3 regions of the Gellertiella sp. DMC107 genome follow, and region 2 is predicted to be linked to each of the others. Evidence: predicted binding sites of a transcription regulator. Region 2 holds the regulator's gene; each other region holds the start of a gene.
The links. Region 2 encodes LexA, which represses DNA repair genes until DNA is damaged. Its sites were predicted from a motif close to TGTTCNNNNTGTGTTCNG; they were not measured.

Region 1 (10,093 bases), on a different contig from region 2:
TCAGATAAAAGTCTCGTTACGAGATCGTCTTCTTCGGGCATCTTGTCACTCTCCGCATTCAACTCTGAAAATCATACATTACTCATTTAAAATTAAAAGCAGGTTTTTTGTCGGGTCTATATAAATCCGTTGCTGCGATTTGTTCCTAAGCGCACCTCAAACCGCTCAATCCTCGGCCAGCTCGTAGAAGTCCTGGATGATTTTCCAGGCGTCGGCCGCCGTATCGACGAAATTGAGCAGCTCGATGTCCTCCGGCGCGATGGTGCCGAAATCCGCCAGCGAATCGAAATCGATGATCTCCCGCCAGAAGCGCTCTCCGAACAGGATGAGGGGTATGCGGGCCATGCGCCGGGTCTGGATGAGGGTCAGCGTCTCGAACAGCTCGTCCATGGTGCCGAAGCCGCCCGGAAAAACGGTGACCGCCTTGGCGCGCATCATGAAATGCATTTTCCGGATGGCGAAGTAGTGGAAGTTGAAGCTGAATTCCGGCGTGACATAGGCATTCGGCGCCTGCTCGTGCGGCAGTACGATGTTGAGGCCGATCGACGGGGCGCCCACATCCGCAGCCCCCCGGTTTCCTGCCTCCATGACACCCGGCCCGCCGCCGGTGACGACCACATATTCCTGATAGCCCGACCGCGAGGCATGCATGGAGCAGAGCCGGGCAAATTCGCGCGCCTCGTTGTAATAAACGGCTGCCCGGGTGAGATTGGCGCGCTGCACGTCGTTCTTCGCGGCCCAGGGATCCTTGCCGGGTTCGGGAATGCGCGCACCGCCGAACATCACCACCGTGGACTTGACCCCGCGTTCGGTGAGGATCATTTCCGGCTTCAGCAATTCGAGCTGGAGGCGGATGGGGCGCAGTTCTTCCCGAGAGAGGAAATCGTCATCGGCATAGGCGAGGCGGTAGGAGGGGGATTCCGACTGGGGCGTCTTCGGCACGCCTTCCGCGCCATGCTTGTCGGCGACGTTGCTTTTCAAGGGATCCCAGACCCCGTCCTTGCGCCGCATCTTTCCCGTCTTCAGTTTTGCCATGTCGGATTCCCTGCCGGTCCTGTCGGCGATATGCGTTGACGCCAACAGGCCTGTCCCTTAGAGCATTGTCACGAAAGTCCGGCGACGGACCTTTCCTGGAACCCCTCACGATAGAGCCCGAAGTTTAAGGAATTGCCATGAGCGCACCCGATCTCGCATCCCTGGAAAAGGTCATCGACGCCGCCTTCGACAATCGCGACAGCATCACCGTTTCGACCAAGGGCGAAGTGCGCGACGCGGTGGACACGGCGCTGAACCTGCTCGATTCCGGCCAGGTGCGGGTGGCCAATCGCGGTGCTGACGGCACCTGGACCGTGAACCAGTGGCTGAAGAAGGCCGTGCTGCTGTCCTTCCGTCTGACGCCGATGGAAATCATCAAGGGCGGCCCGGGCAATTCCAGCTGGTGGGACAAGGTGCCCTCCAAGTTCGACAGCTGGTCGGCCAATGAATTCGAGCGCGCCGGCTTCCGCGCCGTACCGAATGCCGTGGTGCGTCGCTCCGCCTTCATCGCGCCCGGCGCGGTGCTGATGCCGTCTTTCGTCAATCTCGGCGCCTATGTCGGCGAGAACACCATGGTGGATACCTGGGCGACCGTCGGCTCCTGCGCCCAGATCGGCAAGAACGTGCATCTCTCCGGCGGCGTCGGCATCGGCGGCGTGCTGGAGCCCATGCAGGCCGGACCGACGATCATCGAGGACAATTGCTTCATCGGCGCCCGCTCGGAAGTGGTCGAGGGCTGCATCGTGCGCGAGGGCTCCGTGCTCGGCATGGGCGTGTTCATCGGCAAGTCGACCAAGATCGTCGACCGTGCGACCGGCGAAGTGACCTATGGCGAGGTTCCGCCCTATTCCGTCGTGGTCGCCGGCTCCATGCCTTCCGGCAGCGCCACCATGCCCAATGGCCTGCCGGCGCCGAACCTCTACTGCGCCGTCATCGTCAAGCGCGTGGACGAAAAGACCCGCTCCAAGACCGGCATCAACGAGCTTCTGCGCGATTGAGGCAGGCCTGATCGCGCGCGAGCGTGAATCATTTATGAAATTCAACGCAGTGTCGGCGGCAGGGGGCTTGTGGAAAGTCTCCTGCCGTTGCATTTTCGGCACCTTCTAGAACCTATCGGACCTGCCCCGCCATGATTTCCAAGGATCCCGTCGCCAATCTGCAGGCGCTCCTGCGCTGCCCCTCCGTGACCCCGCACGAGGGCGGAGCCCTGTCGGCGTTGACCGCAATGCTGGAGCCGCTCGGCTTCCGGGTGGAGCGCATGACGGCGACCGAGGAGGGCACGCCCGATATCCAGAACCTGTATGCGCGGATCGGCACGTCGGGCCCGCACCTGATGTTTGCCGGTCATACGGATGTGGTGCCGGTGGGCGACGAGCAGGCCTGGACCCATCCCCCCTTTGCGGCGGAAATTCATGATGGCGTGCTTTACGGGCGTGGCGCCGTGGACATGAAGGGCGGCATTGCCTGCTTCGTCGCTGCAACGGCGCGCTATCTGGAAAAGCATGGCGCTTTCCCGGGCTCGGTTTCCTACCTCATCACCGGCGACGAGGAAGGCCCGGCCATCAACGGCACGATCAAGCTACTTGAATGGGCGGCTGGCCGGGGCGAAAAGTGGGACGCATCGCTGGTCGGGGAACCCACCAATCCGGAGAGGCTCGGCGACATGATCAAGATCGGCCGGCGCGGCTCGCTTTCCGGCAAGATCACCGTGCATGGCGTACAGGGACACGCCGCCTATCCGCATCTCGCCGACAATCCGGTCCGCGGCATCCTGCAATTGACCGCCGCACTGATGGACCCGCCCTTCGACCATGGGACGGACGAATTCCAGCCCTCCAACATGGAAGTCACCACTATCGATGTCGGCAATGCCGCGACCAATGTCATTCCGGCCCGCGCCGTAGCAGCCTTCAACATTCGCTTCAACGACACATGGACGGCCGAGACGCTGCAGGCCGAAATCGTACGGCGGCTGGACGCTGCCGCCGCCGGAGGGGCCTTGCGGCCGGGCCGCGATCCCGTGCGCTACGAGCTTTCCTGGGCAGAGCGCCCCAGCCATGTGTTTCTCACCCGCAACAACGGCCTGATCGCCTCCCTTTCGGCCGCCGTCACACGGGTTACGGGCCAGGAGCCGAAACTGTCCACGACCGGTGGCACATCCGACGCGCGCTACATCAAGGATTACTGCCCCGTCGTGGAGTTCGGCCTTGTCGGGCAGACCATGCATATGGTGGATGAGCGCGTGCCGGTGCAGGAGCTGGAAGAGCTGGCCACCATCTACCTCGCCTTCCTGGAGCAATGGTTCGACAATGCCGGGGCTTGAGGAAGTCAGGATCTATCTTCGCGGTCTTTGGCTGCTGATGCTCGGCGATCCTGCCGGTTTCGGGATGCTGGATCTGACGCCACGCGGAAGCCTGCGTTCCTTTTGGGCCGCCGTCTGGTGCCTGCCTTCGATGATCCTGTCCTGCCTGTCGGCGCGGGCCAATTTTCTGGAGGCGATGCCCCCCGAAACGGAGGCGGGTGGCCTCTTCCTCTTTCGCGTGGCGATGACGGAGGCCATCGGATGGCTGTTTCCGCTCCTCCTCTCCGGAATGGTGCTCGCCATCGCCGGCTACGGCAACCGGTTCAATGCCCTGGTGACCACAACGAACTGGCTGTCGGTGCCTTTTTCCTATGCAACGGCCCTGATGCTTCTGGTCGTTCTGCTTTTCCCCGGACTGTGGGGGGTGATTGCCCTGCCATGGCTGGCGCTGGTCTGCGTTCTCCTGATCGCGCTGGAACGGATTTTCCGGATGATCTGCGGCGATCACACGGTGCTGATCGTTTCGCTGGTGCTGGTGCAGTTCGTCCCGGCCATATTCCTGTCGGATTGGCTCAGTGGCTTCCTCGGCATCGCGACGCCGTGAGCGGAGCTAGGCTCCCTCCTTGTAATCCACCTGCATGAAATAGAGACCCTCAGGTGGGGCGACCGGGCCACAGGCCTTGCGATCGCGCGCTTCCAGCACCGCCTGGACATCGTCCGGGCTCCATTTTCCCTCGCCTGCGAGCTTCAGCGTCCCGGCGAAGGAGCGGATCTGGTTATGCAGGAAGCTCTGTGCGCTGGCCCTGATTTCAATGAGATCGCCACTGCGGGTCACATCCAGCCGGTCGAGCGTGCGCACCGGGCTTGCCGCCTGGCAATGGGCGGATCGGAAACTGGTGAAATCGTGATGGCCGACCAGTCGCTGCGCGGCCGCATGCATGCGATCCGCATCGAGATGTTTCGGGACCCACCAGGCGCGCCCCGCTTCCAGGGCCAGCGGCGCCGGCCGGGAGATGATCCGGTAGAGATAATGTCGGCGGATGGCGGAAAAGCGCGCATCGAAACTGTCCGGCACGGCCGCAACGGCCAGGATGGCGACGCGTTCGCCGGCGAGTTTCAGATGGGCATTCAGCGCGTTGCGCAGCTTGCGCGGGTCCCAGGGACGGGTGATATCCACATGGGCAACCTGCCCCATGGCATGGACGCCGCTGTCCGTGCGCCCGGCGCCCCGGATGGACACGGTTTCTCCCGTCAGGGACAGGACCGCATTTTCCAGCGCGCCCTGTACGGACTGGCCGTTTTCCTGCCGCTGCCAACCGACATAGGGCGTGCCGTCATATTCCACGAGAAGCCGGTAGCGGTGCATCAGGGCAGCCTTGTGCCCGCCGGAAGCGGCGTGCCCCTGATAAAGTCGTCGATGTCCAGGGGTTTGCCACCCGCTTTCTGCAGGCGGACGAGACGAAGGGCGCCGGACCCGCAGGCGACCGTGCCACGGTCATCGAGGAGCGTGCCGGGAGGGCCTTCCCCGGAGACCGGTTCGCTCTTCAGGATTTTTACCCGGTCTGTCTTTCCGCCGCTCGGCAGTTCGAACCAGGCGCCCGGAAAGGGCGACAATCCCCGAACGAGGTTATGAACCTCGGCCGCCGGGTGGCTGAAATCGACGCGGGCCTCGGCCTTGTCGATCTTGGCTGCATAGAGAACGCCGTCCTCCGACTGCGGCTCGAGCGGCAGATCGCCAGCCTCCAGACGCGTCATGGCCTCCACCATGACGCCAGCGCCGGCCTGCATCAGCCGGTCGTGCAGTTCGCCGGCCGTCATGTCGGGGCGAATAGCCTCCCGGACGGTCAGGGCAACCGGCCCCGTATCGAGGCCGGCATCCATCTTCATGACCATGACGCCGGTTTCCGTGTCGCCGGCCATGATCGCGCGCTGGATCGGCGCGGCTCCACGCCAGCGGGGCAGGAGCGAGGCATGGCCGTTGTAGCAGCCGAGGCGGGGCGCTTCCAGAATGGCGGGAGGCAGAAGCAATCCATAGGCTACGACGACCGCAACATCCGCTGCATGGCCCCGGAAACGCGCGCGGTCTTCCTCGGCCTTGAAGTTGAGGGGGGTGAAGACCGGAAGCCCCAGTGATTCAGCCGCCTGGTGAACCGGCGATTTCTGCAATTCCAGGCCGCGCCGGCCCGCAGGCCGGGGTGGCTGGGAATAGACGGCCACGATCTCGTGGCCGTCGGCGTGCAGCGCCTTCAGCGTCGCGACCGCAAAATCGGGCGTTCCCATGAAAACGATGCGCAGGGACATGGCAGCACTCCCGGCCTCGAGCGCGGATCAGATGCGCGCCTTGGCAGCCTTGGTGAACTTGCGGATCACCATTTCGCGCTTCAGGCGGGAAATATGATCGATGAAAAGGGTTCCGTTGAGATGGTCGATCTCGTGCTGGAGGCAGGTGGCGAGAAGACCGTCGGCCGCCAGCTCCTGGCTTTTGCCATCCCGGTCCACATAGCGCACGGTAATGCCGGCCGGCCGCTCCACTTCCGCATAGTAATCCGGAATGGACAGGCAGCCCTCCTCATAGGTGGAGCGCGTGTCGCTGGAGGCAAGGATTTCCGGGTTGAAGAACACGAGCGGTTTCTTGTCCTCACCCTCCTTGGAGACGTCGATCACCACCAGCCGGCGGGGCACGCCGATTTGAATGGCCGCCAGACCGATGCCGGGCGCATCATACATGGTTTCCAGCATGTCGTCGGCGAGGCGCAGACTTTCGGAATCGATCCGCTCCACCGGGCTCGAGACCTGGCGCAGGACGGGATCGGGCAGAATGATAAGGGGCTTGATCGTCATGGCATTCCCATAACCGATCTTTTCGGTCGTGGGAATTGCCATTCAGACGGCTTTTTCGAGGATTTTGCCGGCGGCAGGCTCAGCCGGCCCGGCGTGTGAAGCTCGAGGCGGCCTGCCGTGCATCTTCCTGAAGACGGGCCTCGCTGCGGGTCCGGAATCCGCGAAGGGCCGTGACGAGCCGCTCCACCTCCTCGCGCAGGGTTTCGGTCTGGTGGGACGTGTGTTCCACCATGCCGGCATTCTGCTGGGTGATCTGATCCATGTTGATGATGGCCGCGCTGACCTCGCGCAGGCCTCCGGACTGGCTTTCCGCCGCCGAGGCGATACCGGAAACGATCCCGTTGATCTCGACGATGCGCCCGATGATCTTGTCGAGGGCGCCACCGGCCTCGTTGACGAGACCGACGCCCGTCTGCACCTGGCTGGAGCTCTGGGAGATGAGCGACTTGATTTCCTGCGCGGCCTTGCCGCAGCGCTGGGCGAGTTCGCGCACCTCCTGGGCGACGACGGCAAAGCCCCGTCCCGCCTCGCCGGCACGCGCGGCCTCGACGCCCGCATTCAGCGCCAGCAGGTTGGTCTGGAAGGCAATTTCATCGATGACGCCGATGATCTTGGAAATCTCGTCCGAGGAGCGTTCGATGGCACCCATGGCCGTCACGGCCTTGGTCACCACTTCGCCGGAAACCTGGGCCTCCGTGAGCGCCTGCCCGACGACGTCGGAGGCCTGTTTCGCACCCCGGGCCGTGACGGTGACGTTGCCCGTCAACTCCTGCAGGGCTGCCGTGCTTTCTTCGAGGCCTGCGGCCTGCTGCTCGGTCCGGCGCGCGAGATCGTCCGCCGCTTCGGCAATGGATCCTGTACTATCCAGGATCTTTTCCGCCGCATGACGGACCGTGGAAAGGGCAACACGGAGATTTTCCGCCGCGTTGTTGTAGTCGTCGACCATATTCTGGAAGCCGGGGGCAAGACCCTCGGGCATCCGGCTTTCCAGATTGCCCTTGGAGAGGGCTTCCAGCGTCTCGGTGAGGGCAGCGAGGGCCTCGTTCTGTTCCCGCTCCACGGCATTGCGTGCAGTCTCGGCCTGTTGACGTTCCTCTTCCAGCTTCTGGAGATAGACGGAAATGGAGTAATCCATGTCCAGGATTGCCGCCTTGACGATGGCGGAAATTTCCCCCGCCAGCTGCTTGGACTTGGACTTGCCGAAACGGGAGGGCCAGCGCTTCTGCGCCACCGCGTGAATCATCTGCTCGAGCAGCAGCCCGTAGCCACCGATATACCAGCGCGGCTCCAGCCCGATTCGGGCATGGGTGGCGCCAATGGTCTGCACGCCCTGAACATAGCGGACATCATATTCACCGCTCGATACGATGCCCCAATGATCCAGCTGGCGCCGCTTGGCGTGCTTCATGTGCTGCTCGTTGCGGAAGAAGGCCGCGGTTTCGGGAACCGCCGCCACCTTGCCGTAAAAAGTGTCGAGACCGGCATCCATGGCCTCGCGAATCACCGGGCTCAATGTGCGCAATGTCCTGCGGGCTTCCTCATCGAGACCGATGAAGGAAAGCCTCTTGTCCAGCTCGCGGCGCGCTTCGTTCTCTGTCATGTATATCCCCTGAGACTCCGCGAGTATTCATCGCGATTTTAGTCTATATTAAATTTGATAAATATCTTTTCAGGTAAAAATTATATTAAACTACTAATGTAAGTTTTTACCTTAGAAGTCACTAAGCGCTAACATACCAATTCAACACAACTGATTTTCTTTTCCAAAGCTTGCCTTGATTTCCAGCTATGTTCATGTTTTGATCCTTTAATGGAGCAAAACGGAGCCATTGAGGGCCAGATGTTTGGAAATTTTTTCAGCCAGGTTTCTTCGCAGGAATCGATGGTTCTGGTTGGTTTTCTTGTGATTGCATCCGTATTGGTTGTATTTTTGACCCTCCGTCGCAAGGTCACCGGGGATCAATCCCGCCTGGCAATGGCCGAACTGATGCAGGCCCAGGCAGAGATGCATGGCCGCATTCAGGCCATGACAGAGATGATGGACCGCCGGCAGCAGGAGTTCGGCAGCCTGCTCGGCGAGCGGATCGACGGCATGACAGGCCGGATCGGCCATACGTTGCAGGCCCAGACCGAGGCGACCCATGCCAATCTCCGGCGGCTGGCCGAAAGGCTCGCCGTGATCGACGCCGCGCAAGCCAATATTCAAACCCTGGCCCGTGACATGGCGGGCCTTCAGGCCATCCTCTCCAACAAGCAGACCCGAGGCGCTTTCGGACAGGGACGGATGGAAGCGATCATCGCCGATGGCCTGCCCTTCGGCGGTTACAGTTTTCAGGCGACGCTCTCCAACGGCAATCGTCCGGATTGCCTGATCGGCATGCCGAACGGCGCGCCGGGCCTTGTCGTCGATGCCAAGTTTCCCCTCGAAAGCTGGAACCTGTTCCGCGATGCGCAGGAACCGGACAGGCGGCAGGCCGCCGCACAATTGTTTCGGCGGGATATGGATCTGCATATCCGGGCGATCGCCGAGAAATATCTCATCCCGGGTGAAACGCAGGAGACCGCGTTTCTCTTCGTGCCTTCCGAATCGATCTTTGCGGATCTCCACGAACGCTTCGAGCCCGTTATCCAGCGGGCGCAGAAGCTGCGCATCATGATCGTCTCGCCGTCCTTGCTGATGTTGTCGGTGCAACTGCTGCAGGCGCTTCTCAAGGATCAGCGCATGCGGGAACAGGCGCATCTCATCCAGGCCGAAGTGGCGACCCTGCTGCAGGACCTGGCACGGCTGGACGAGCGGGTCTCCAAGCTGCAAACCCATTTCGGCCAGAGCCAGAGGGACGTGGAAGCGATCGGCGTGTCGACCGCCAAGATCCTGCGCCGGGGAGAGCGGATCTCCGCCCTCGATCTTGCCGCGCCGGCCGAGGAGCCGAAAGCCGGGGAAAAGGATCCCGTGATCCCGTTTGCGGAAAGCCCAACGGGCAAATTGCGCCTCAGAGTGGTTGACGAGGACTGAAGTGGTCGGGCACTGTTCGGATCCAGAAACCCGATCCGGAATAGCATCATGATCACTGTCCTCGGCTCCATCAACATGGACCTTGTCGCCACCACGATACGCCTGCCGAAGCCGGGCGAAACCGTTTCGGGAACCAGCTTTTCCACCGCTGCCGGCGGCAAGGGCGCCAACCAGGCGCTCGCCGCACAGCGTGCCGGTGCGAAGGTGAAAATGGTCGGCGCGGTCGGGGACGATCCTTTCGCGGCGCAGGCAACGGCCATGATGCATGTGGCGTCAGTCGATATGCAGGCCGTCAAGACCTCCCCCCATCCCACCGGCACGGCCCTGATCCTCGTCGGCGGCGATGGGGAAAACATGATTGCCGTCGTGCCCGGTGCGAATGCAGCCGTATCCGCAGACGATGCGCGCGCTGCCATATCCGGCATGAAACGGGGCGACTACCTGCTCGTGCAGCTGGAAGTGCCCGCAGAGGCGGTGGAAGCCGCCCTGGAAGCCGCCCACGGCAAGGGCGTGACCACCGTGATCAATATTGCGCCCCTGACTGACCGGGCCGCAGACCTGGGCCGCAAGGCCAGCATCGTGATTGCGAATGAAACCGAATTCGAACGTCTGGCAGGTCAGGACCGTCTGACGGCGGATGATCGCATCGCGGCGCTCAAGCGCCTGCATGCGGAAAACGGCCAGACAATCATCGTGACGCTTGGCGCAGAGGGCGTTGTCGCCATCCGGGACGGCAAGCTGTTCCGGGCCGAAGGGCTGAAAATCGAGCCGGTCGATACGGTCGGCGCGGGAGACACGTTCTGCGGCTATTTTGCCGCCTCTCTGGAAAGCGGCATGCCGTTCGAAAAGGCCCTGCGCCGCGCCGCCGTCGCCGGCTCGCTGGCGTGCCTCAAGGCGGGGGC
Region 2 (10,093 bases):
CAAGATCGTGCAGATCGGGCGTGTCATCATCCAGGATCACGTCGAAATCGGCGCCAATACCACCGTCGACCGTGGCACGATGGATGACACGGTGATCGGCGAGGGGACGAAGATCGATAATCAGGTGCAGATCGGCCACAATGTTCGCATCGGCAGACATTGCGGCATCGTCAGCCAGGTGGGAATTGCCGGCAGCGCGCGTATCGGCGATGGGGTCATGATCGGCGGCGCTGTAGGCGTGAACGGTCATATCACGATTGGCGATGGCGCACAGATTGCCGCCATGAGCGGTGTTGCCGCCGATGTGCCGCCTGGCGAACGCTATGGCGGCCTCCCGGCGCGCCCCATGAAGGACTTCCTCCGTGATGTGGCTGAAATGACAGCCCGCTCGGCGAACCGAAACAAAAAGACCACGGGAGAAAAGAATGACTGAAACGAAGGCGGAATTGGGCACTGCCGACATTCTGGAGATCATGACGCTCCTCCCGCACCGCTATCCTTTCCTGCTGGTGGACCGCATCGTGGAGATCGACGGCGATGAGTCGGCGATCGGGATCAAGAATGTCACGGCAAACGAGCCGCATTTCACCGGACACTTCCCGACGTCGCCGATCATGCCGGGCGTTCTTCTCGTGGAAGGCATGGCGCAGACGGCCGGTGCCATTTGCGCCCGAAAGGCTGGCCAAACCGGCAATCTCGTTTACTTCATGACCATAGACAATGCGCGCTTCCGCAAGCCCGTCGTGCCCGGTGACCGTGTCGAATATCATGTGACCAAGCAGAAGCAGCGCGGCAACATCTGGAAGTTCCATTGCGATGCCAAGGTGGACGGCGCTCTTGTGGCTGAAGCCGATATTGGCGCGATGATCGTCAAGCAGGACAAGGAACAGGCATGAGCTCCATTGCTGCCAGCGCCCGTATTCATCCCCTGTCCGTGGTCGAACCCGGCGCGCAGATCGGTGAAGACTGTGTGATCGGTCCTTTCTGCCATGTCGGTCCGGAGGTCGTGCTGAAGGATCGGGTCCAGTTGATGACCCATGCCGTCGTTACCGGCAAGACGGTCATCGGCGCGGGGTGCCGGATGTTCCCCAATTCGGTGATCGGAGGGGATCCGCAGAGCGTTCATCATGAAGGTGAGAAAACGACGTTGACCGTCGGGGATCATTGCACGTTCCGCGAAGGCGTGACGGTCAATACCGGGACGGTTGGCGGCGGCGGCAAGACGGTGATCGGTAGCCACAACCTCTTTCTGGCAAACTCCCATGTCGCGCATGATTGCATCCTCGGGGATCACATCATCATGTCGAACAATGTGATGCTGGCTGGCCATGTGGTGGTGGAAGACCGCGTGATCCTGGGTGGCGGTTCTGCAGTGCACCAGTTCACCCGCATCGGCAAGCAGGCCTTTATCGGCGGCCTGTCTGCGGTAAGCTATGATGTCATCCCCTATGGCATGCTGAATGGCAATCCGGGTATCCTCAGCGGACTCAACGTGGTTGGCATGACGCGCGCAGGCATTGACCGTGCGGTCATCCATACGGTGCGCCGGGCCTATAAGGCCATTTTCGAAGGGCCGCAGTCCATTCGCGCCAATGCCGCCGCAGCGCGCGACGACTATCTCGATTGCCCGCAGGCGCTGGAGATTTTCGATTTCATTGCCGCCGAGAGCGATCGCGCATTGTCATCGCCGAACCGGGGCAAGGCCTGAGGTCATGTCAGCCTCACCGAATGAGAAGAAGGGCCGCCTTGGCATCATTGCCGGGAGCGGCCTTTTGCCTGTTTATGTGGCGGATGCCGCACGCCGCGCTGGCGAGGACCCATTGATCATCGCGCTGAGACACGAAAGCGACAGCCGGTTTGACGGCTATGAACGCGTGGAGATCGGCGTTGGCGACATGGCCGGTCTGAAGGCTGCGCTTTCGCGCGGTCCTATCCAGCGCGTCGTGCTTTCCGGGGGCGTCGCGCGCCGGCCCGAGCTTCGGGAAATCAGGCCCACTCTGGCCACGCTCGCTCGTGTTCCGTCTATCGTCAGGACGCTGCTGTCCGGCGGGGATGATACGGTTCTGCAGATGGTGATACGGCTGATCGAAGCCCATGGCGCGACCGTCATCGGTGCCCATGAGGTTGCTCCGGACCTGATTGCCGAGATCGGTCCTGCCGGGTCGGTTATGCCGGACGAGGAATCCCGGCGGGATATCGCCCGTGCCGCCGCTGCGGCCATCGCGCTGGGCGCTCTGGATGTCGGGCAGGGCGCCGTGTCTGTAGGCGGACGTATTGTGGCGCTCGAGGGCGTGGAAGGCACCGACCGTATGCTCGGCCGCGTCGCGGAGCTGCGTCAGGAGGGCCGTATTTCGAGCAAGCGACGGGGTGTGCTTGTGAAGATGTGCAAGCCGACCCAAGACATTCGGGCCGATCTTCCGACAATCGGACGGTCCACCGTGGTCAATGCCGGTCGCGCCGGTCTCGCGGGCATCGCGGTCGAGGCGGGCAGGGCTCTGGTTCTCGAACGACACGAAATGATTGCCGCTGCCAACGAGCTCGGTCTGTTTGTCTGCGGGATCGACCGGGAGCAGGAGGGACTGGGATTATGAGCGCCCCCCTCAAGGTTGGCATCGTGGCAGGGGAGGTTTCCGGCGATCTGCTGGGCGCCGATCTGATTGCGGCCCTCAAATCCATCAGCGGGCGGCCCGTGACGCTCGTCGGTGTGGGCGGCGAAGCACTCGGACGCGAAGGTCTGACCTCCCTGTTCGATTATTCCGAATTGTCGATCATGGGCTTCACGCAGGTGCTGGTGCGCTTGCTGCAATTGATGCGTCGCATCCGCCAGACGGCGGATTACCTCGCCGCAGAAAAGCCGGACGTCGTGCTTGTCATCGACAGCCCGGATTTTACCCACCGTGTCGCCAGACGGTTCCGGGAGAAATGCCCGACGATCCCGGTCATCAAATATGTTTGCCCCAGTGTCTGGGCCTGGAAGGAGCATAGGGCGGCCGCCATGCGCCCTTATGTGGACCACGTTCTGGCCCTCCTGCCTTTCGAACCGGACGTGATGGCTCGCCTGGACGGACCCCAAACCAGTTTCGTGGGGCACCGTCTGACCGCCGACGCGGATGTTCTGAGCGTCAGACAGGTTAGGGCGGACAGGACCGTGGCCTCCGCCCTGCCGAAGACCATCGTGCTGCTACCGGGATCCCGCGGGTCGGAAGTACGACGGTTGCTTCCCGTGTTTCGCGACGTAGCCGAGCAGTTTGTTGCCCGAAACGGCGCAACCCGCTTTCTGCTGCCGACGGTTCCGCGGATGGAAGCGCTGGTGAGGGACATGACGGCCGACTGGTCGGTCAAACCCGAAATCAGTGCGGACGGCGCATTCAAGTGGCAGGCCTTTTCCGAGGCGGATGCAGCAATCGCGGCGTCCGGCACCGTGATCCTGGAGCTGGGACTGTGCGGCGTGCCCATGGTTTCGGTGTACAAGACGGATTGGCTGATCAAACTAATCACGGATCGGATCAAGATCTGGAGCGGCGCGTTGCCGAACCTGATCGCTGACTATGTGATCGTCCCGGAATATTTCAATGCACAGATCCGTGCCGGAGCTTTGGTGCGCTGGCTGGAACGGCTCTCCGGTGACACGCCCGAACGGAACGCTATGCAACTCGGTTTCGACGCTGTCTGGCGAGCGATGGCCCGACCTGAGCCACCGGGCATGACCGGTGCAAAAATTCTTCTCGACTGCACATACAAAAAACCCGGCCAGATTTGACCGGGTTCTTTTTTTGCTGCGTCATCGCGTTTCAGCGCTTGGACACCGGCACATAGTCGCGCTGCGGGGCGCCGGTATAAAGCTGGCGCGGACGGCCGATGCGCTGCTGCGGGTCTTCGATCATCTCGTTCCACTGCGCGATCCAGCCGACGGTGCGGGCGAGCGCGAAGAGCACGGTGAACATGGTGGTCGGGAAACCAAGAGCGCGCAACGTGATGCCGGAATAGAAGTCCACGTTGGGGTAGAGCTTCTTGTCCTTGAAGTATTCATCGTTGAGGGCGATCTTTTCCAGCTCCAGGGCAACCTGCATCAGCGGGTCGTCGCCGTGGCCGGTGGCCTCCAGCACTTCATACATGGTCTTCTGCATGATGCGTGCGCGCGGATCGTAGTTCTTGTACACCCGGTGGCCAAAGCCCATCAGACGGAACGGGTCGTTCTTGTCCTTGGCACGGGCGATGTATTCGGGAATACGGTCGACCGTTCCAATCTCCTGAAGCATGTTCAGGGCTGCTTCGTTGGCGCCGCCATGAGCAGGCCCCCAAAGGCAGGCAATGCCCGCTGCAATGCAGGCGAACGGGTTCGCGCCGGAAGAGCCGGCCAGACGGACGGTGGAGGTCGATGCGTTCTGCTCGTGATCGGCGTGAAGAATGAAAATACGGTCCATGGCACGCGCCAGAACCGGGTTCACCACATAATCCTCGCACGGAACGGCAAAGCACATCCGCAGGAAGTTCGCGGCATAATCCAGATCGTTCTTCGGGTAAACGAACGGCTGCCCGACGTGATACTTGTAGGCCATCGCCGCGATCGTCGGCATCTTGGCGATCATGCGCAGCGAAGCGACCATGCGCTGGTGCGGATCGGTGATGTCGGTCGAGTCGTGGTAGAAGGCGGAGAGGGCGCCAACCGTACCGACCATGACGGCCATCGGATGGGCGTCGCGGCGGAAGCCGGTAAAGAAGCGGGACATCTGTTCGTGAACCATGGTGTGGCGGGTTACACGGGTATCGAAGTCCTTCTTCTGCGCAGCGGTCGGAAGGTCGCCGTAAAGCAGCAGGTAGCAGACTTCGAGAAAATCACCCTGCTCGGCCAGCTGGTCGATCGGATAACCGCGGTGAAGCAGGACACCCTCGTCGCCGTCGATATAGGTGATCTTCGACTCGCAGGAGGCGGTGGAGGTAAAGCCCGGGTCGTAAGTGAAAGCACCGGTGTGCTTGTAGAGCGTGCCGATGTCGATGACATCCGGTCCGATCGTTCCCTGCTTCACCGGCAGGTCTATCGACTTGCCACCTAGCGCCAAAGAAGCGTTCTTATCAGTCATGCTGGTCCTCCGAGTGCCCGGGCGCGAACCCGCGCCTTAAGGGTTAAACTGACAAACTTGCATCCAGATCTGCGCCAGGCTTATGGCCAGTCGCAGATCCTGCCTATCCTTTTTGCAGACCAAGCCCGCGGACATCCTGTCCGGGCCACCCACCCTTCATCCGGCGACGAAAGGGGCAAGGTCTCTGCATCGCGAATTGTGCAGCGCATGGTAGACCCTTTTGCGTCGCAAAATCCACTGAAAACATGGCCTTGATTGCTTGTTCATACGAATCTTAAGTCGAATTCTTTCCAATCCCGTTAACTCGATAAAATGCTGATCTGCCTTCATTAGAGAATTGAAGAACACTGAAATACCATGCGATACTCTGCCATGAATTTGAGCAGAGCCGTTCAGAAACTGGTCATTCCGCGCAATCGCCCGGTCAGGCGAGGGCAAGAGCCGGTGCCTGCCAACGAGAACGGGCAAACAGGCTCGCCAAACCCTCGCTGGAGCGCAACGGCGACCCCGCCGCGCAAGCAATCGGCTATTTTCCGGATTTCGGAGCTGGCCCACTTCTGTGTCGCCTGTTTTCGGGAAGAGGTTGCATTTCGGACCCCGTTTCTCTTCGCCCCGTTGGCCGCCGGGGCCGGCGCAAGCCTGTGGTTTCGATCCGACTCGGTTGCTGATTCGGACCTGTCTGCATTAGCAGCCGGCCTTGCCCTCCTTGCCGCATGGTGGCTCCGGCGGAGGCGGCCCGTCGTCGCTGCCATCGCACTGGGCTTCGCTCTGTTTGCTGCGGGTGCACTGCTGGCGGCTTTTGAAACGGCCCGATCCGCGACCATCCTCTTGGACCAGCCGGTGACGACTGTCGTAACAGCCCGCATCCTCGATCGGGAAGCGAGTGGCGAAAGGCAATGGCGTTATCGATTGGCGGTGATCTCGACCCGGTCGCCGCAGTTGCGGAGACCGCCACACGAAATCGCGCTGACCGCCCGTCAACCCGCTCCCTTCGAAGCGGGTGAAATTCTCGTCGGTCGGGCGCGTCTTTCGCCTCCCTCTGGGCCGGCCGCACCCGGTGCCATGGATTTCTCTTTCGCCGCCTATTTCTCGGGAACCGGCGCGAGCGGCTTTTTCTACGGAGCACCAGCGAGGATGCAGGGGCCGCCACCGGCGGCAGCGTCCCCGGCGGACAGGGTCTTCCTCCGCATCGCCCGGGCTCGTTCGTCCATTGGAGAACACATCCGCCGAACCATTGGCGGAGACGAGGGGGCCCTGGCGGCTGCCTTGATAACCAACGAGCAGCGGGCGATTTCCCGCGATACGGTCGAAACGCTCCGGAAATCCGGTCTGGCCCATATCATCGCCATTTCCGGGATGAATATGGTGCTGGCGGCCGCCGTGTTCTTTATCGGGCTCCGCTCGGTCTTCAGTCTTTCCCTCGGCTTCAGTCATGCCTATTCGGGCAAGAAACTGGCGGCGGTGGGCGCCGTGATCGGGACGGGCAGCTACTATCTTCTGTCCGGCTTTGCCGTTTCGGCGGAGCGTGCCTTTCTGATGATGCTGCTCTCTCTCGGCGCGGTCCTGGCGGATCGTCCGGCCATCAGCCAGCGCACCGTTGCCTTGACCGCCTGGATCATCCTGATCCAAAGCCCGTCCGCCGGGTTGTCGGCCAGTTTTCAGCTTTCCTTTTCCGGTACGATCGGATTGATAGCCGTGTACGAAGCCTGGGCGAGGTGGGGGAAGCCCCAGAGGCCGAAGTCCCGCCATCCTGTGCTCAGTGCCGTCGGCCGCGGGGCCCGGCTATTGACCGGGATCGCCGCGACGGCGCTTGTGGGCGGTCTGTCCACGGCCATTTTCTCCATGGCCCATTTCCAGCGTTTCCCGCTGCAAGGCTTCCTCGCCAACATGCTGGCGGCCCCCCTTCTCGATATGCTGGTCATGCCCATGGCGTTGGCAGCCATGCTGCTCATGCCTGTAGGACTGGATGTCGTGCCCCTGAAGCTTATGGGGCTTGGACTGGGCGCTGTAATTGCCGTCGGGAATAAGGTGGCGGCAATCGGCGGCGAACTTACGGTGCTCCCGATTCCCGCTTCGGCATTTTTATGTGCCGGCTCAGGATTTCTGATTTTATGCCTCCTGCGTACCCCGCTGAGGATCTCGGGACTTGTGATTCTGCTCGCAGCCGGATTTCTCTATGCTTTGGAGCCCCGTGAAAAACCGCCTGACCTTGTTCTGCACGAAGGGGGAGAGGTGGCCGCCTTTGTCTCGTCCGGACGCCTCTGGACTGCGGATCCCTCAGGCCAATCCTTTGTTACGGACCAGTGGCAAAGACTATATGGTCTGGGCGACGTCATGCCACCCCTGACGGTCGAACCCGACAGTGCAGGCCGGAAGGACCAACCGGATGACCGCTATCGGCCCTTGACGGATACGGAAGAGATCGTTGAACGCGGTCTGCTGGCAACCACAATCGACCTGCTCTCCGGGCAGCGCTTTGCCTGCAAGGATCGATCCTGGTGCATTGGAAAGGCGGCAGACCATACCGTCGCGCTTGTCGTCAACAGCATCTATACGGGCATTGCCTGTGATCTTGCGGATATCGTTGTGGCCAGAACCGGAAGAGGTTTCACGGAATGCCGCTCGGGCGCGCTGCTGATCAGCCGAGATACTCTCCGCATGACCGGTTCAGAGGAAATCCGCTTCGACGAGGCTACGGGGGCAGTCGTGATCAAACCGTCCTATACGCGTCTCGACCGACCCTGGCTCGCCAACAGAACCTATGACTGGCACACCGGAGGCCCAAGGAATCCCGTCCCCGAGACCCTGCAGCGGCTCCTCACAGGTGCGGAGCCTAACGCAGGCTCGAACCGACCCCTGGCAGTCCTGCCTAGTGATAGCGACGAATCAGGCCGACCAGTTTTCCCTGAACCTTGACCCGATCGGCCGCGAAAATGCGCGTTTCATAGGCGGGATTCGCCGCTTCGAGCGCGATGGACGCGCCTTTGCGCCGAAACCGCTTCAGAGTCGCTTCCTCGTCATCAACCAGCGCCACGACAATATCGCCGGGGGTCGCACTGGCGGTATTGCGAATGATCACCGTGTCTCCATCCAGGATACCGGCATCGATCATCGAGTCGCCCTTGACTTCCAGCGCATAATGGTCGCCGCTCGCCAGCATCTCCACTGGCACGGAAATCTCGTGCGTGTTGTTCTGGATCGCCGAGATCGGGACACCGGCGGCGATACGGCCCATGACCGGCACTGCAACCGTCGTCGCATCATTGGCAGGAGCGGGGGCGGGCTTTGCCGGAGCGGGAGCTGGCTGCGGTTTTCCGAGACTGCCTTCGATCACGCTCGGCGAAAAGCCGCGGCGCGGCTGCAAGCTGGGCGTATAGGCCTCCGGCAGTTTGATGACCTCGAGCGCCCGGGCCCGGTTGGGCAGGCGGCGAATGAAGCCGCGCTCTTCCAGGGCCGTGATCAGCCGATGAATCCCGGACTTCGATGCAAGGTCCAAGGCATCCTTCATCTCATCGAAAGAAGGCGGAATACCCGACTCCTTCATTCGCTCGTGAATGAAGAGCAGCAATTCCTGTTGTTTGCGCGTCAGCATCTCGCCAATCCCCAGAATCGTGAAACAAATCCAGAACGGACCCTATATGTTCCATTTGTGTTCCGCAAGTGGCAAATATTCGATTAAAGCCAGCAAAGGATCGATGAAATTTTTATATGTTTCCCCAAGGGTGAGAAAGCGCCACCGCCCGGGTCCCGATAAGGCCCCGGACGGGTGGAACGAGCGGCTCAAATCCGGCTCATGCGGCGTTTCAGCCTTGTCTCCATATGGTGACACCGCAGGGCGCAATTGCCTTTTCGCCCACGAGAATATCCGCCTTCGCCGGCAGCTCCAGATCCGTGGTCTCGCTCCCGAAATTGAACGCGAAGCTCAGCTCGCCCCGCCGGACAATCCGGATGTCGCCAAGATCCGGCATCCATGCGACACCCGCCCAGTCCAGTGAGTCGCGCATCAGAGCGTGAAGGAAATCGGGCGTGGGGATCGTCGCGAGATAGCGGGCCTTGTCATTTCCGACGATGGCGGGCGCTCCGGTACGATAGGGTCCCTGGAACGTAGCCAAGACCGGCTCGTCCGTTTCGATAGTTTCCCGCCAGGTACCGGCAGCGAACTGTCGATTGCCGAAAAGCACGGGTTCACCGAGAGCCGAGGGCAGGCTTTCCACACGAACCACCTTCAGGGAGAGAAGATCGCGGAGCGGCCCCGGGGGAAGTCCGTCCGGAATGTGCATGTCTCCTGTCTTGCTGCCGGAGCGGGGGCCGAACAGCACCTTCGCCCCGGAAGCCTGGAGGCGAGCGATGAAGCCGGGATCGGCGATCAGCAGATCCGGACACAGCACCAGCCGGTAATCCGAGACATCGCTGGACTGATTGATAATGTCCACATCCACGCCATGGCGGGAAAGGGCTGCATACCAGTCCAGGCAAAGCGCGGACGCGGAATAGGTTCTTCCTTGCGGAAGTGCCCGGCTCGCCCATCGCGATTCGTAATCCATGAGAAGGGCAACAGACGCCTTCGCCTTGGTCTGCGCGGCAGGCAGGCATTTTCGCTCGGCTGCCACGAGGGCGGTTTCATGAAAGGCCTGATCCGGGGTCGAATCCGGCAGCAGCAGGCCGGCATGAAACTGTTCCTGCGCAAAGGGGGCCTGACGCCAGCGGAAATACGCCACCATATCCACCCCATGCGCATAGGCGAGCCATGTCCACAAGCGCACCATTCCATCGTCGGGCGACTGGTTATGCGCGGCCCAGTTCACGGGGCCGGGCTGCTGTTCCATCACCCACACGCGGCCTTTTCCGGTGGCGCGATAAAGATCGTGGTTGAAGGCGACCTGGTCGGGATCGCCGGTGCGCAGCCTCCGTTCCTTTTCCGCATTGGAGAGGCGCCCATTGATCAACCCGCCCATCGGATAAACGTCCCACGAGGCGACATCGAGGTCCGCCGAGAGTTTGAAATGATCGAA
Region 3 (10,093 bases), on a different contig from region 2:
TTCCAGACGAGCGGGTGCTTCCATGGCAGCTTTCAAGACTCTCGACGATATGACCGACATTTCCGGCAAGCGCGTTCTCGTGCGTGTCGATCTCAATGTTCCGATGGCCGATGGGCAGGTTTCGGATGCGACCCGCATCGAACGGGTAGCGCCGACGATCCTCGAGCTGTCCCGCAAGGGCGCCAAGGTCATTCTGCTTGCCCATTTCGGCCGTCCGAAGGGCGGGCCGGAGGCAGCCTTTTCGCTGGGTCAGATCGTCCCCGCCGTGGAATCGGTTCTCGGTCGCCCGGTCGGCTTTGCCGCGGATTGCATCGGCCCCGTTGCGGCGGATGCCATTGCCGGGATGAAGGCGGGCGATGTCCTGCTCCTTGAAAACACCCGCTTCCACAAGGCCGAGGAAAAGAACGAGGCCGATTTCGTCCGGGCGCTGGCTGCCAATGGCGACCTCTATGTCAACGATGCCTTTTCGGCGGCGCACCGCGCTCATGCCTCGACCGAGGGGCTCGCCCACCATCTGCCAGCCTATGCAGGCCGAACGATGCAGGCGGAACTGGAAGCGCTGGAAAAGGGTCTCGGCAAGCCGGTGCGTCCTGTCGTCGCCATCGTCGGCGGTGCGAAAGTATCGACCAAGATCGACCTCTTGTCCAACCTGGTCAAGAAGGTCGACGCGCTGGTCATCGGCGGCGGCATGGCCAATACGTTCCTGGCAGCGCGGGGCACGGATGTCGGCAAGTCGCTTTGCGAGCACGATCTGGCCGCCACCGCAAAACAGATCATGATCGACGCGGCATCCGCAAATTGCGCGATCGTTCTGCCGGTCGACGGCGTGGTCGCCCGCGAGTTCAAGGCGGGTGCCGCCAATGAAGTGGTCGATATCGCCGCGATCCCGGCCGATGCGATGGTGCTCGATGTTGGACCCCAGTCCGTTGCCGCAGTCAACGACTGGATTTCCAAGGCAGCAACGCTGGTCTGGAACGGTCCGCTCGGCGCTTTCGAGATCGAGCCCTTCGACAAGGCCACTGTTGCGGCGGCCCGTCATGCGGCTGCCTGCACCAAAGCCGGCAAGCTCACATCCGTGGCAGGCGGCGGCGATACGGTCTCGGCCCTGAACCATGCCGGCGTTGCCGATGACTTCACCTATGTCTCGACCGCTGGCGGCGCCTTCCTCGAATGGATGGAAGGCAAGGAACTGCCCGGTGTTGCCGTGCTTTACGCGGTAAAGTGATCGATTTCGGTCGTATAGAACGAGAAAAGGGGCCCTGCGGCCCCTTTTTTGCATTTCGGCTCGATTTTATCCGGCTCTTCGATAACTGCCGCCATAGGAGTCATAGGCATCCGACTGGCCGTTCAGCACAAACTGTCCGAGCTGTTCGTCCATGTTGCTGGCTTCGGCGGCGAGCTGGTGAATGGCCGCGGTCGATTCCTGTACCATGTTGGCGTTCTGCTGGGTCATCTGGTCCAGCTCGGATACGGCGATGTTGATGGATTTCAGCGTTTCGGCTTCGTCACGGGTGGATTCGATGATCTCGTGCAGGCGGGCATTGATCGCCTCCACATAATCACCGATGCCACGCAGCGCGTTTCCGGCCTTTTCCACAAGCGCCACACCGTTTTCCACCTCGCCCGTCGATTTCTGCAGCAGGCCGGAGATTTCCTTGGCTGCCTTGGAGGAGCGTTGGGCGAGCTCGCGCACTTCTTGCGCCACCACGGCAAAGCCCTTGCCGCTTTCGCCGGCCCGCGCGGCCTCGACACCGGCATTCAGGGCCAGCAGGTTGGTCTGGAAGGCGATCTCGTCGATCACGTTGATGATCTGGTTGATCTGCCGCGAGGAACCCTGGATCGCCTCCATGGCGGAGATGGTTTCCTGCATGATGCGGCCGGATTCCTGGGCGCCCGCCTTGGCGTCGCGGGCGATCAGCTCCGCTTGCTCGCTGCGGGTGATCTGGGTGCGGACCGATTCGGTAATCGCGTTGATGGCGCTGGCGGTCTGGGTGATCGACGCCGCCTGCCGCTCGGTACGGACCGCGAGCTGATCGGCGCCGCTGCTCATATGCTGGGAGCTTTCGCGCACCGCATTGGAATTGCCGCCGATGGAGGAAAGCGTGCCGTTCAGGGTGGCAATGGCGCGGTTGAAATTCTGGCGCAAGCTGTCCAGTTCCGGCGGGAAGGTCTCATCGATGGAGAAGACCAGATTGCCGCTGGCGAGCTGGCTGAGCCCGGTATCGAGCTGCTCCACCACACGCTGAAGGCTACGGGCTTCCGCATCCTTTTCGGCCATGCGCTGCTGGCGTTCCCGCTCCGTAAGGCTGCGGTTTGCCTCCGTTTCGGCTTCCAGCGCGCGCTGGTCGAGCAGCGACTGGCGGAAGCGGGCAAGGGCGCGGGCAAGGGTGCCGATTTCGTCCTTGCGGTCGCCATAACCGATTTCCGCTTCCAGATTGCCCTCGGAGACGGCGTGGGTGAGGCCGGCAAGCTTCGCCAGCGGGGCAAAGAGGCGGTTGGCGAAGAAAGCGGTGAGCACGCACAGCAAGACCAGCACGCCGGCACCCATGAGCAGCAGGTTGCGGGCAATTTCCAGCGATCCGGCCTGCAGTTCGTGCAGATCCACAGTCTCGCCGATCACGAAGGTCTGACCCTCCCGCGATACAGGGCGGAAGTAGCCGCGCGCATCGTCATCGTTGATGAAAAGCGCGGCTTCGGAGATCGAACCTTCCCCGGCTGCGATCGCATTGGCGGCAGGCTGTTCGTAGGGCTTGCTGTCGATGAGTGTCAGGGCGCCATCCTTGGCGGCAATCGCCTGGCCCAAGCCGTTGATGATGAGCGCTGCCTCGGAGCTCCCCGGCTGCAGCCCCTTCGTGAGGGTCTGCACGATGGTCGACTCGCGCACCTGCAGGATGATGATGCCCTTGATGGAGCCGAGCTTCACAATCGGAACCGCATAGTAAATGGCGGGATGTCCATCGACGGGATTGATGGCAATGCCTGAGAAGGCCGTTTGCACGCCCCCGTCTTCGGTTGCCGCTTCGCCATTGGCGAGGGCGGCGGCAAATGTCTTTCCGAGCGGAGTGTCCGCCCAGCTGCCGCTCTTCAGGTCCTGTGCAAAGGAAGAGCCCTTCTTGTAGCTGTAGATCACATTGCCGGAGACGTCTGCGATCATCAGGTCCAGAAAATCGGTGCCCTTGAGGATGGCGGCGACATCGTTCTGGGTTTTTTCATGGGCGGTGAAATAATAAACGCTTGCCCCTTCAGGCTTGATCAGCTTTTCGCGCTCGTCCGCCGGGAAGGGGTTCTTGGTCACGAAGGTCTCGATGAGGGCGTCGGCAGCCTTCTTGCCGCCGTTCTCCAAGGTCTTCCAGCCGCTGCGCAGCGAAACGATGGCGCTCTGCATGGCTTCGATCTTTGCCACCGAGACGGCCTGGCTTTCCATCTGGGTCAGGGACGAGGCCACCATGTCGCCGCGGAACGTGAGGATGCTGTTCATCGAGTTCAGCGTTTGCCGCTCGAAGATGCTGTTGCTGCTCACATAGGCCATGTAGTTGAGGGCGCCGACCGACAGGATCGTCAGCGCAATGAAGATGGCTATCACCTTGGAAGACAAGGAGTGAAACATCGATGACATGTCGATACCCGCGTTTAAACTCATACGAAACAGGGGCAAACGCCCGGCCGCACGTTGAATGGATGAGCAGACCCGACGGTACGGTGCACCGGCAACCTTCATGTTGCTGCTAACCGGGAAAAGATGGCCCATGTTGTGCTGCCTCCCTTAATTGGGAGTAAAGAATAAGTATTATTCCGTACGTGTTTTTGTTTTGTTCACTTTTTGCTGGTCTGAAACGGTTGAAAAGGGATAGGGTCGGACATGCAAGAAGCGATTCGTATCATTGGAATTGACCCCGGGTTGCGGCGCACCGGCTGGGGAATCATCGAAAGTCTTGGGAATTCCCTGAAGTTTATTGCTTCGGGAACAGTAACGTCCGATGGCGACTGCGATCTCGCTTCGCGTCTGTGCCAGCTGCATGACGGTCTGGCGGAGGTGGTGCACAGCTACCGGCCGGACGAGGCGGCTGTGGAACAGACCTTCGTGAACAAGGATGCGGTGGCGACGTTGAAGCTGGGTCAGGCGCGCGGCATAGCCATGCTCGTGCCCGCACGCGCAGGCCTGCCCGTTTCCGAATATGCGCCGAATGCGGTCAAGAAGGCGGTCATCGGCGTTGGCCACGGCGAAAAGCAGCAGATCCACATGATGCTGAAAATCCTGATGCCGAAGGCGACCTTTGTCGGCAATGATGCGGCGGATGCGCTGGCCATTGCCATTTGCCACGCGCATCAGCGCGGCGGCCAGAAACTCCGTCAGGTCATGGCAGGGAAGGGATGATCCGGTGATCGGAAAACTCAAGGGCACCATTGAAGAAATCGGCGACGACCATGTGCTCGTGGATGTGCATGGCGTCTGTTACGTCGCCCATTGTTCGGCGCGAACGCTCTCACGCATCGGATCGGCGGGCGAGGCGGTCGTTCTCTTCATCGAGACCTATGTGCGCGAGGACCAGTTGAAGCTCTTCGGCTTCATGAGTGCGCTGGAACGGGAGTGGTTCAACCTCCTGCAAAGCGTGCAGGGCGTGGGGGCAAAAGTGGCGTTGTCGGTGCTCTCCACGCTGACACCGTCTGAACTGGCGAACGCGATCGCTCTTCAGGACAAGGCCTCCGTCTCGCGTGCGCCGGGTGTCGGCCCGAAGGTCGCAGTGCGGATCGTGACCGAGCTCAAGAACAAGGCGCCTGCCTTTTCCGGCGATGCGGGACAGAACATCGGCCTCAAGCAGGAGCTCGGCGAAGGCGTCGCCTCCGCGCCCGTGGCCGATGCAGTCTCGGCCCTCACCAATCTGGGCTACAGCCGCGACCAGGCCGCCAATGCGGTGGCCGCCGCGCTCAGGAATGGCGGGGAGGGCGCCGACAGCGCCAAGCTCATCCGCCTCGGCCTGAAGGAGCTTTCCCGTGGGTGATTCCTTGTTTTGGTCGCCTTTCCTTACTATGCTGAAAAAGTAAGGAGGGCGCTCATGAGCTACAACATCACCATTACTGCCAAGGGGCAGATGACCATTCCTAAAGAGATGCGCGACAGGCTCCAGGTCAAGGCTGGAGACAAATGTTATGCGTGGATTCGTAACGGTGAAATTGTGATCGTGCCGCGCAACAAGTCGCTGGAAACGCTGGGTGGAATCTTGGGAAAGCCTCCGGGCGGAGCACACCTTTCCGCCGAAGAGATGCGCACTGCCGCTGCCGACGCTGCCGTGCAGCGCCATGAGGACTTGCAATCCAAGGATTATGGCGGGTGACGCAGCGGCTCGGTGTCGATACCAATATGCTGGTGCGGCTTGCCGTGGATGACGATGCCAGGCAGGGTGAACTGGTCCGGCGGATGCTGGAGCGGCTGGGCGAGGATGATGTCCTCTTTGTGAATGCTGCGGTTGTTCTGGAGCTGCACTGGGTTCTAGGGAAGGGCTATAAATTCCCGGAAGACCGTGTACTGAATTTTATTCAGGCGCTTCTGGAAAATCGGTCCATTGAACTTGCTGATTACGAAGCGGTGGGCAATGCGCTCGATATATGCCGCCGCACCCGGGCGGATTTCTCCGATGCCTTTCTTGCTGAACTCAATCGGGTGGCCGGCTGCCGGAGCACCCTGACATTTGACCGGAAGGCGGCGGACCGCATTCCCGGAATGGAACTTCTGACGTGAGCGAACAAAACAGACTGCTCTCCCCCGAAAAACGCGGTGAGGATCTCGATACGGCGCTGAGGCCGCAAACGCTGGACGATTTCACCGGCCAGGCGGAGGCGCGCGCCAATCTGAAGATCTTCATCGAGGCGGCGAAGAATCGCGGCGAGGCGCTTGATCACGTGCTTTTCGTCGGGCCGCCCGGTCTCGGCAAGACCACGCTGGCCCAGATCATGGCGAAGGAACTCGGCGTCAATTTCCGCTCCACGTCCGGACCGGTGATTGCGAAAGCCGGTGATCTCGCGGCCCTGCTGACCAATCTCGAGGAGCGCGACGTGCTCTTCATCGATGAAATCCACCGCCTCAATCCGGCTGTCGAGGAAATCCTCTATCCCGCCATGGAGGATTTTCAGCTCGACCTGATCATCGGCGAGGGCCCCGCGGCGCGCTCGGTCAAGATCGACCTGTCCAAGTTCACGCTGGTCGCCGCCACCACACGCCTCGGGCTGCTCACCACGCCGCTGCGCGACCGCTTCGGCATTCCGGTGCGCCTGAACTTCTACACTGTCGAAGAACTGGAGCTGATCGTGCGGCGCGGATCGCGGCTGATGAACCTGCCGATGACCGACGAGGGTGCGCGGGAAATTGCCCGGCGCGCGCGCGGGACGCCGCGCATTGCCGGGCGTCTGCTGCGGCGCGTGCGCGATTTTGCCGAGGTGGCGCGGGCGGAAGCGGTGACGCGCGAGATTGCGGATGAGGCTCTGACGCGGCTGCTCGTGGACAATATCGGTCTCGACCAGCTGGACAAGCGATATCTGACAATGATTGCCGTCAATTTCGGCGGCGGGCCCGTCGGCATCGAAACCATTGCTGCCGGTCTTTCCGAACCGCGCGATGCCATCGAGGATATCATCGAGCCCTACATGATCCAGCAGGGCCTGATCCAGCGCACCCCGCGCGGGCGGGTGCTGACGGCGAGCGCGTGGAAGCATCTCGGCCTCGTGCCACCGAAGGATATGGAGGCCGCCCAGTTCCGCCTCTTCCAGGACGACAGCGAATGATCACGCGCCGCGGGCTTCTCAAGCTCCTGGCGACCGGCTGGTTTGCCGGGCTGGCAGTTGCGGCTTATGCAACGGGCGGGGAAGCGCTCGGGCGTCCCCGGGTAACGCGGCTGACGTTGAGGCCGCCGCGCTGGCCAAAGGACCTCCCGCTTCGCATTATCGCGCTTGGCGATGTCCATGCGTGCGATCCGTGGATGATGCCGGACCGGATCGCCGATATCTGCGCGGAGGCCAATACGCTTCAGGGCGATATCGTCTTGCTGCTCGGCGACTATGCCAGCAGCATGAAGCTGGTGGCGGGCTATCCACCCTTCGAACAGACCGCAGCAGCGCTGGCCACGCTTCGCGCGCCGCGGGGCGTTCATGCCATTCTCGGCAATCACGACTACTGGGCCGATCCGGATTTTCAGGCCGGCACGCGCCCGTCCTGCCGAATGCAGGACGCTCTCGAAAAGGCCGGCATTCTGGTCTATGTCAACCGCGCTGCGCGGATCGAGCATGGCGGCGGATCATTCTGGCTGGCAGGCCTCGGCGACCAGATGGCTTACAAGCCGAGCCGCCGCTACAATCGCCCCTGGTTCATCGGCATCGAGGATATGGCGCGGACCCTGTCGGGGGTTCCCGATGAAGAACCCATTCTGCTCATGGCGCATGAGCCCTATGCCTATCCGCTCCTGCCGGAGCGGGTAAACCTGATGCTGTCAGGCCATACGCATGGAGGGCAGTTCAATCTGTTCGGCTGGACACCGTTCCTGGATAATCCGCTTGACCGGGCCTATGCCTACGGGCATTTCCGCGGCGAGAACAGCGATCTTTTCGTCTCCCGCGGCCTTGGTTGCTCGGCGATTCCCATGCGGTTGGGTGCTTGGCCCGAGATACTGGTGCTGGAGATTGCCTGACCCATGGCCGACCGCTTCATGATCCGGATCGATGCGAAGCCGCGGCTCTTCAATTTCCGCATTGCCGGCCTTGCCTTTCGGCAGCGCCATGTGCTCGTGCACCGCGCCACGCATGAGCCGTTCTGGACCTTTCCGGGTGGCCGGGCGGAAATCGGGGAAACCTCCGAAGAGACGCTTCGCCGGGAAATGCGCGAGGAGCTGGGCGTCGAGGCGGAAATCGGGCCGCTTCTCTGGACGGTCGAGAATTTCTTCCATTTCGAAAAGCGCGATTATCATGAACTCGGCTTCTATTACCGGATGGAGCTGCCGGCGCATTTTGCCTTTTCGGAAACCGGGATCGTGCACCGGATCGTCGACGGGGCGAGCGAGATCGAGTTCAAATGGGTTCCGGCGACGACGGAAGCACTCGCAGCGCTGCCACTGCAGCCGGATTTCATCGCGGCGCGAATCCAGGCGCTGCCGGAGCGCAGCGAACATCTCGTCTGCCATGAAACCGTGCCCGAATAGCGCCGACTTGCACGGGGCGCGCGGCTGGATTATGCACCAGCCGTGCGAAGGCAGGAAAGACAGACATGGCGGATCTCACGGCCCATCTTGCGGGTGAACTGACGGAAAGCGGCCACCGGCTTTGCCAGCGGGTCTATTACGAAGACACGGATTTTTCCGGTCTCGTCTATCACGCCCGCTATCTGCAATTCCTGGAACGGGGGCGTACCGACTATCTACGCTGCCTCGGCGTCGAGCAGGGGGCGCTGCTGACGGCGGACGAGGAAGGCCTCGTCTTTGTCGTCCACCGGATGGAGATCGATTTCAAGGCCTCAGCCCGGATGGACGATGTGGTGACGATCCTGACCTCCACCGAAAAGGCGGGCGGAGCCAAGATGGTGCTCAACCAGGAAATCCGCCGCGGCGAGCAGCTGCTCATTGCCGCGCGGGTGATCATTGCGGTCATCAATGCACGGGGAAGACCGCGCCGGTTGCCGGAAACGCTCGCGGCCAGCTTTCTCGGCAAAGAGGCTTGAGCGGGCCGGCGCAAGGCCGGATGCTAACACTCTTTTAACCATAATGGCGTCTTACTCGCTTTATAAGGAATCGCGGGCTCCGCGCCTTCCTTTAACCAAATTTTGCAGCAAGAAGCTTTTTCGGGAAGGGTGGTCTTGACACCACCGAAAAACAGCTTCTGGCGGCAGAGGAAGCAAGGACCGGCCGGTGCCCGAGATGATGGCGACCGGATGGACCGACAAGCGTATTGCTTTGTTTTGACACCGCCCGGTCCTCAGTGCCGGGCGTTTGGATTCGAGGGTGAAAGATCGATGGAAACGGTTGATTTGGCGGCAGCGGCAACGGATGTAAGCCTCTGGTCCCTGTTCATGCAGGCAGGCTTCATCGTGAAGCTGGTCATGATCGGTCTCTTGGGCGCCTCGGTCTGGACCTGGGCGATCGTGATCGACAAATACATCAATTTCGGCCGTGCCCGCCGGCAGTTCGACCAGTTCGAGCAGGTCTTCTGGTCGGGGCAGTCGCTGGAAGAGCTTTATCGCAGCCTTTCCGAACGGCCCAATGGCGGTCTTTCTGCCATGTTCGTCGCCGCCATGCGCGAATGGAAGAAGAGCTTCGAGCGCGGTGCGCGTTCTCCCATCGGATTGCAGATGCGTATCGACCGCGCCATGGACGTGACGCTGGCGCGGGAATCCGAGCAGCTGGAAGCCCGTCTTTCCTCGCTCGCCACGATCGGTTCTGCCGCTCCGTTCGTCGGCCTCTTCGGCACCGTGGTGGGTATCATGACCTCGTTCCAGGCAATCGCCGGGTCGAAGTCCACCAATCTCGCGGTTGTGGCACCCGGTATTGCCGAGGCGCTGCTTGCCACCGCTATCGGCCTCGTGGCCGCTATCCCGGCAGTTATCGCCTACAACAAGTTCTCCGGTGACGCGGGCAAGCTGACGGCACGCATGGAAGGCTTTGCGGATGAGTTTTCCGCCATCCTGTCGCGCCAGATCGATGAGAAGCTGCAGCCGCGTGCGGCAGCCCAGTAAGAACGGCCAGGAACGGGAGTAACGACCATGGGAATGGCAGTGGGCGGAGCAGGCGGCAAGGGCGGCCGTCGCCGAAGGGGCAACAAGCGGGGCCCGGTCAGCGAAATCAACGTCACGCCGCTTGTCGACGTCATGCTTGTGCTGCTCATCATCTTCATGGTGGCGGCACCGATGATGACTGTCGGCGTGCCGATCGACATGCCGGAAACTTCGGCGAAGCCGCTGAACTCCGACACGCAGCCGATTACGGTTTCGGTCAATACCGCAGGCGAGATTTTCCTGCAGGAAACGCCGATCGCGCTGGAGGAACTCGTGCCGAAGCTCGAGGCCATTGCCAAGACCGGCTATAACGAGCGCATCTATGTGCGCGGCGATACCAATGCC

Region 1: the regulator LexA is predicted to act here: its motif matches at 7,968-7,985, upstream of ACT54B_RS07595 (DNA recombination protein RmuC).
Region 3: the regulator LexA is predicted to act here: its motif matches at 3,800-3,817, upstream of ruvC (crossover junction endodeoxyribonuclease RuvC).

The regions. Positions count from the first base shown of each region.
Region 1 is NZ_JBQUZZ010000002.1:453,020-463,112, reverse strand. It holds gene ACT54B_RS07635 (LOG family protein) at 166-1,035, opposite strand; gene dapD (2,3,4,5-tetrahydropyridine-2,6-dicarboxylate N-succinyltransferase) at 1,173-2,033, shown strand; gene dapE (succinyl-diaminopimelate desuccinylase) at 2,165-3,358, shown strand; gene ACT54B_RS07620 (hypothetical protein) at 3,345-3,941, shown strand; gene truA (tRNA pseudouridine(38-40) synthase TruA) at 3,948-4,703, opposite strand; gene fmt (methionyl-tRNA formyltransferase) at 4,703-5,638, opposite strand; gene def (peptide deformylase) at 5,666-6,178, opposite strand; gene ACT54B_RS07600 (methyl-accepting chemotaxis protein) at 6,258-7,778, opposite strand; gene ACT54B_RS07595 (DNA recombination protein RmuC) at 8,019-9,191, shown strand; gene ACT54B_RS07590 (ribokinase) at 9,240-10,093, shown strand, end outside.
Region 2 is NZ_JBQUZZ010000003.1:273,149-283,241, reverse strand. It holds gene lpxD (UDP-3-O-(3-hydroxymyristoyl)glucosamine N-acyltransferase) at 1-433, shown strand, start outside; gene fabZ (3-hydroxyacyl-ACP dehydratase FabZ) at 426-896, shown strand; gene lpxA (acyl-ACP--UDP-N-acetylglucosamine O-acyltransferase) at 893-1,708, shown strand; gene ACT54B_RS12100 (LpxI family protein) at 1,713-2,591, shown strand; gene lpxB (lipid-A-disaccharide synthase) at 2,588-3,760, shown strand; gene gltA (citrate synthase) at 3,792-5,081, opposite strand; gene ACT54B_RS12085 (ComEC/Rec2 family competence protein) at 5,439-7,997, shown strand; gene lexA (transcriptional repressor LexA) at 7,951-8,673, opposite strand; gene ACT54B_RS12075 (beta-galactosidase) at 8,885-10,093, opposite strand, start outside.
Region 3 is NZ_JBQUZZ010000001.1:874,158-884,250, reverse strand. It holds gene ACT54B_RS04130 (phosphoglycerate kinase) at 23-1,225, shown strand; gene ACT54B_RS04125 (methyl-accepting chemotaxis protein) at 1,292-3,616, opposite strand; gene ruvC (crossover junction endodeoxyribonuclease RuvC) at 3,860-4,375, shown strand; gene ruvA (Holliday junction branch migration protein RuvA) at 4,380-5,000, shown strand; gene ACT54B_RS04110 (AbrB/MazE/SpoVT family DNA-binding domain-containing protein) at 5,055-5,333, shown strand; gene ACT54B_RS04105 (PIN domain-containing protein) at 5,330-5,737, shown strand; gene ruvB (Holliday junction branch migration DNA helicase RuvB) at 5,734-6,777, shown strand; gene ACT54B_RS04095 (metallophosphoesterase) at 6,774-7,676, shown strand; gene ACT54B_RS04090 (NUDIX hydrolase) at 7,680-8,183, shown strand; gene ybgC (tol-pal system-associated acyl-CoA thioesterase) at 8,249-8,698, shown strand; gene tolQ (protein TolQ) at 8,990-9,709, shown strand; gene tolR (protein TolR) at 9,737-10,093, shown strand, end outside.